2 regions of the Pelatocladus sp. BLCC-F211 genome follow, and region 2 is predicted to be linked to the other one. Evidence: predicted binding sites of a transcription regulator. Region 2 holds the regulator's gene; the other holds the start of a gene.
The links. The regulator NtcA, encoded in region 2, controls nitrogen genes in cyanobacteria. The targets are predictions, from matches to a motif close to TNTGTANNNNNNNNTACANA.
Positions count from the first base shown of each region.

Region 1: rpe (ribulose-phosphate 3-epimerase) is a predicted target of NtcA. The motif match lies at 1,813-1,832, and genes of this name have one in related genera.

Region 1 is NZ_JBHFLM010000112.1:21,687-25,115, forward strand. It holds gene ACE1AT_RS13935 (S8 family serine peptidase) at 1-1,680, opposite strand, end outside; gene rpe (ribulose-phosphate 3-epimerase) at 1,859-2,566, shown strand; gene ACE1AT_RS13945 (HpsJ family protein) at 2,691-3,392, opposite strand.
Region 2 is NZ_JBHFLM010000123.1:108,746-112,174, forward strand. It holds gene hisB (imidazoleglycerol-phosphate dehydratase HisB) at 1-106, opposite strand, end outside; gene fabI (enoyl-ACP reductase FabI) at 267-1,043, opposite strand; gene ntcA (global nitrogen regulator NtcA) at 1,635-2,306, shown strand; gene ACE1AT_RS15155 (DUF3084 domain-containing protein) at 2,534-3,429, shown strand, end outside.

The DNA of each region.
Region 1 (3,429 bases), on a different contig from region 2:
ATCGCTATCGCCAACGCTACCCACATCATCCCCATACCTATCCAAAATGACCAGTGCTGATTCATAGTTTTTTGGGTACAGCTTAACTTGCTGGGGATTCTCCACAGCCCACCAAGCCAAAGCGTATGGCTGAGTGGCTTCGTTTGCTTGGTTGTGAAACTGGACGCGAATCTTATATTTATCGGTGGTGGGGACAGGACAAAAAATATGTTCTACGCTATCGACATCACTAATTGAGGCGCAAACAGTCTCTGTGTCTCTATTTTGTGTCGCATCGGCTTTGACTAGATAGACATCAAGGTTATTTAAACCGCGATCGCGAAAATTTTCCCCAGCATCAAATTGATTATTCTTATTTTTATCGTTCAGTTCTACCAGCCTATCCCAAGTTAAGCTAATAGCCACAAAACTATTCTGCTGTAACGGTTTGGATAAAACATATTCTACGGATGAACCAGCATTGACAGTATCGTAGTTCCAACCAATTGCAGGTACAGATTGTGATGGTTTCCATTGACCTCCACTAAATTGCTGATAAGCACGAAAAGCATTTAAATGACCAGCCCCCATCTGATTATCCAGGGGAATTTTGGAATTTTTATAAGCACTAGAAGCCAGCCAATCTTGATTTTGTTTATTGATGAGTGTTCTGGTCATTCCTAGTCGCAAGCCATCGCCAGTATCTTGAATTTTGTCAGCAGAATTTAATAAAATAGCCTTCATGACTTCATGTTGGCGAGCAGCAGTACTCCAATTTGGTTGTTTTGTTCGTAATTGTTTGTCACCAAATTCTTGCAATAGAGCAACTGTTGCTGTTACATGGGGTGCTGCAAAACTCGTCCCTGTGACTTTATTGATTTTGCCATCAGGAGTAAGCAAGGGAATATTACTACCAGGAGCCACTATACCAATTGTGCCACGGGAACCAAGATTAATTTCCTTGCCAGATAAACGGAGGGTCATTGCTTCAGTTGTCGCTACCAAATTGGAAACGTCTACTTTATTAAAAATTCCTCTCCGACGAGAGGAAAAAGCCACGTTTACTCCATTAAAATTATCTGTAGGGATAGGAATTCCTCCTTTACCTTGGTTGCCAGCAATCACATATAAAACATTGTGAGCGCGAGTAGACCAGTCAATACATTGGGTTAGTAAGGCGTTACCATCCAAAACAGCCTCCGGTCGAGGATCGCGGTTTAAAGGTTCGCCAAAGCTAAAGTTGATGACACGAACGTCGCCACCATTTTGCAGTGCTACGTGCTGTGCAGACAAACATTCTTCTGGCTGTCCCATTTTTGTGGAACCTACAGCAGACGAAAACAGCCGCGCTCCTGGAGCTACTCCTGGGAAGCCTTTATCTGTACTAACCATGACACCAGCAACATTGTAGGCGTGGGGGTCAACTCCACTATTTGACTTAGCAGGACTATTGCGTAAAAAGACACCTGCTATATCGATAGAGCGATTTTTAGAAACCGCTTTATCTACACCAAACTTCCCAGGACGCCCAATTTCCACTTGACCAATGGCAATCTTGCGACCTATGAGATTATACGGGGCTTTATGTAACTTCAGAGCGTCAATACCGTTAGTACTCATGGAAATTTCCAAAGCTAACACCGGCAGACTCAAACAAGAAGCACCTAATCCCCAAGCGATCCAGCTAATTTTTTTTACCATAGTTATTTTTCATTTGTCATTGGTCATTGGTTATTCTCTTCTGTCTCCACGTCTCCCCGGTCCCCGATCCCTGATCCCCGATCCCTTCTCCCTCAAAAAGCTCATACAAAACTGATGAGCCTTTGCTCAAGTTTTGTTACAATATTTACAGAAAAGGACGCTTAAATATCCACTAGCCATGACCAAAACGCTATCTAACAAGCCGATTGTAATTGCTCCATCTATCCTATCAGCCGATTTTAGTCGTCTGGGAGAGGAAGTACGCGCCATAGATGAGGCGGGAGCAGATTGGATTCATGTTGATGTAATGGATGGTCGCTTTGTACCTAATATTACGATAGGTCCTCTGGTAGTGGAGGCGATTCGTCCGGTTACAAAAAAACCACTGGATGTCCACTTAATGATTGTGGAACCAGAAAAATATGTTGCAGATTTTGCCAAGGCTGGTGCAGATATTATCTCTGTACATTGTGAACACAATGCATCGCCACACTTACACCGTACTTTGTGCCAAATTAAAGAACTTGGTAAGCAAGCTGGTGTTGTCCTCAATCCATCTACACCTTTAGATTTGATTGAGTATGTGTTGGAAGTTTGCGATTTAGTGTTGATTATGAGTGTCAACCCTGGTTTTGGTGGTCAAAGCTTTATTCCAGGAGTAGTTCCCAAGATCCGCAAGCTGCGTCAAATGTGTGATGAACGTGGTCTTGATCCTTGGATTGAAGTAGATGGTGGACTGAAAGCAAATAATACTTGGCAAGTTTTAGAAGCTGGAGCCAATGCGATTGTCGCTGGTTCGGCTGTGTTTAATGCTAAGGATTATGGTGAAGCGATCGCAGCTGTTCGTAATAGCAAGCGTCCCACACCAGAACTAGCACAGGTTTAATTGATGAAATCCTGATAGTTTGTAGGTATGAATTTGATCCTTAAGGATAAGCACGCTTAGTGTTTACTACGAACTAAAAAAAGGGCGATCGCTATTTGATCGCCTTTTTTTATTGATTGAAAATTTAAAATCTGGCCCAATCTGTTCCTTTCCACAAACCAAAGAACAGAAACGCAGACACTAAAGCGCCAAGAATCCATTTTGTAGAAGTCTTAATTAAATTTAGACCTCGCAAAGACTGGGTAGTTTCTGCTTGATCTTTGATTTGTGCTTTTGCTTTAGAAACTTGAGACAAAAGTTCATTCTTTACTTCTTCTGGTTTTTTCCCATATAGGGAACCACCCCGGCTTTTTAAAAGATTATCTAATTGTTCAGGAGTTGCTTGGCTGAGTTTCTGATGTAATTGTTCAGCACGAGAAATTTGTTGTGTAGATATATTATTGATTTGCGCGACATTTTCCTTATTCAGCCGGATGGTGTTAGAAACTCCCAAAGGTATCATGAGTAAAAATAACGCTCCCAATAATAAAGTTAGCCAAGATAATAATTTTAAAATCGGAAATTCCCATCTGTTGCGCGAATGTAATTCCCCATAAAACACTAGTGCTAACCCAATTAAAGGTACAGGTACACGTTCAACTATTGCTCCTATTGTTTGAAATTCCCAAGCAGGGTTAAAAAAGTTTGATGGAATAAACATTGCTACCCAATCAAACAAAGATAATATTAACAGACCGTAGCCGAGCGATCGCAGAATAGCGAGCGAACTTTCCTGTGTTAAGACAAACTGAGGAGAATTCAATTTTTCAATTTTAGATTTAGTCATAATTCCTTACAAATTATCAAAACAAAAATTTTTATAG
Region 2 (3,429 bases):
TAACGTGGACATCAGTTTCCCCCGTGGTACGACGTACAGAAGCAATACGAGGAGTTTGTGTCAGATTGCTGGGTGAAGATAGAGTTTGGCGATCGCTTATTTGCATAGGAATTGGGGATCGGGGATTGGGGATCGGGGATCGGGGATCGGGGATCGGGGATCGGGGATTGGGCATGAATCAGTTAACAGTTAACAGTGAACTGTTAGCAGTTTAATTTTGATAACTGATAACTGATAACTGATAACTGATTAGTTGTCCTCTCTTACTACATTCCCATAATTTCATATCCTGCATCAACATACAGGACTTGTCCTGTAATTCCACTTGCCAAGTCGCTACACAAGAATGCTGCTGCATTACCTACCTCAGTCTGTGTAACGGTGCGCCGTAAGGGGGCTACTTTCTCGACATGGTGAATCATATCTAAAATACCGCCAACGGCACTAGAAGCCAAAGTACGAATTGGGCCGGCGGAGATCGCATTGACGCGGATATTAGCAGAGCCTAGTTCTGATGCTAAATAACGTACGCTTGCTTCTAATCCGGCTTTAGCAACTCCCATGACATTATAGTTGGGGATTGCTCTGATAGAACCTAAATAAGTCAGAGTTACTATGCTTCCTCCTGAAGTCATTAAAGGTTTAGCTGCACCAGCTAGTTGCACTAAAGAATAGGTGCTGACTTCTAAAGCTGTACGAAATCCTTCACGCGAGGTTTGGCTAAAGTCTCCACTCAAATCATCTTTTTGGGCAAAAGCGAGACAATGAATCAGAATATCTAAGCTACCCCACTTATCCTGGATTGTTTCAAAGGTAGACTTAATTTCCTCGTCATTTTGAACATTACAAGGCAAAAACAGAGTAGGATTGAGTGGTTCGACCAATTCTGCGACTTTCTTTTCCATTTTGCCTTTTTCGTCGCTTAAATAGGTAATGCCAAGGTTAGCTCCGGCTTTGTGCAATTGTTGAGCAATCCCCCAAGCAATAGAACGGTTATTAGCAATGCCTGTAACAAGGGCATTTTTTCCAGTCAGATCCAGCATAGAAATCATTGATGTGATGTTTCACTAGGAGCATACATGAATCTGAGCTTGGTTTGTCTTCGTTTGATCAATTTGATTTTTGAGCGACTAGTTAGGGTGGATGTAAGAGAAGAGACTTCATCTAGCTTTAACCACAATCGGATACAAACAGCTAATTTGAAAGATAGATGATTAAAAAGACTTTTAAGCAGAGTAAAGGTTTTAGAAAAAGGTATTTTTCTCTTGAGAGTAACTAAATTTATTAGTGGTTTATTTTGCACCCACACTATCCTATATTTTCACATCCGTATTTTCTAGACCTAAAGTGCCAAAATTGCTTTTTACCATCAATGTACCATTTAATGTTTTAATAAAGTCTCTATGAAACCTTCTTTTTTCTTCAAAAACTTATTGTCTACAATTTTGGAAGTACCTAACAAAAAGTACTAGATCCCTGCACTAGAAATTTTGTATCATGTTGAACAAACATCAATTGAACAAAAGGGTTAAGTATAGGACTGTACAAAAGGGTTGACAATGTTTTATTGAATTGTCGAGTGTATTCTTAGGAAATCCATATTCATTTTTCCGGCGTTGGGTAGGGGAAGGGAGATGATCGTGACACAAGATAAAGCCCTAGCAAATGTTTTTCGTCAAATGGCGACTGGAGCGTTTCCGCCAGTGGTGGAATCGTTCGAGCGCAACAAGACGATCTTTTTCCCCGGCGATCCTGCTGAAAGAGTTTACTTTCTTTTAAAAGGTGCAGTTAAACTCTCCAGGGTGTATGAAGCAGGAGAAGAAATAACCGTAGCACTTCTGCGGGAAAATAGTGTATTTGGGGTTTTGTCCCTACTAACGGGAAATAAGTCAGACCGTTTTTATCATGCAGTTGCTTTTACGCCTGTGGAATTGCTCTCAGCACCCATTGAACAGGTAGAACAAGCACTCAAGGAAAATCCAGAACTATCGATGTTGATGCTGCGGGGTTTATCTTCGCGCATTCTTCAGACAGAGATGATGATTGAAACCCTCGCTCACCGAGATATGGGTTCAAGATTAATAAGTTTCTTATTAATTCTCTGTCGAGATTTTGGTCTTCCTTGTGCAGATGGAATCACAATTGATCTCAAGCTATCTCATCAGGCGATCGCTGAAGCAATTGGTTCGACTCGCGTTACTGTCACTAGGTTACTAGGCGATTTGCGCGAAAAGAAGATGATTTCCATACACAAGAAAAAAATTACAGTCCACAAACCCGTGACATTAAGTCGGCAATTCACTTAATTGCATTTGGGAAGCGGAATTAAAAAATTATAGACACTCTTGTAAAAATAGGTAATGGGTAATGGGTAATGGGTAATATGGTAAATTTTCTTGTTTTTTCCCTTTTAATCCTTTCCCCTTAACCCTTTTCCCTGAACCTAGTAATTTATCAACCTGCAATTCGCCACAGAAAATGCCTGAAAGTAGTAGGCTGTATCTGGAAGGATCTCTTCGGTAAATACAAACAGATGGCCACCGGGTACATCCTCATTATTGCAATCTTAGTTTTGGGAGGCGTTATTGCCACCGTCGGCGATCGCATTGGGACGCGGGTTGGCAAAAAACGGCTCTCACTTTTCAACCTCAGACCGAAAAATACAGCTGTATTAGTAACAATTTTGACCGGGTTGGGCATTTCCGCATCAACCCTGGGCATTTTATTTTTAGCTGATGATGGCTTGCGTAAGGGAGTTTTTGAGTTACAAGATATTCAAAAAGACCTTAGGCGGAAACGCGTACAACTGGAGACTACAACCCAGCAACTTAATACAACCAAGACAGAACTAGATCAAGCCCGAAAAGAACAAACCAAAGCTCAAGAGGATTTGCAAGAAATTAACAAATCTTTACAAGCAGTCAACGCTAAACAACAGCAAACGCAAGCCCAGCTTAACCGTACGATTAATCAACAAGCACGCACTAAAAGCCAGCTTGCAGGCACTCAAAAACAATTGAGTCAAGTAGCAACTCAATATGAAAAAGCTATAGCTCAGTTGCAAAACGTTTATCAAGAAAGAAACAGACAGCTAGAGGAAATTAAACGACTCAAAGCAGAACGCCAAAAACTTTATGAACAAGCTAAACAGGCGGTTGCTGAAGCCCAAGCAGCCATTGACAAACGCGATCGCGAACTAGCCAAGCGTCAAGAAATGATTCAAAATCGGGATCAGACAATTGCGAAACTAGATGCGATCATTCAAAAGCGTAATCTCGAAATTACAGCACGGGAGCAAATTATTGCCCAACGAGAAACCCGCCTCAAACAACTGGAAACACAACAGGATTTTCTGGAACAGGAAGTCGCAAGACTAGAAAAGTACTACCAGTCTTATCGCGACTTACGTTTAGGGAAACTGGCCTTAGT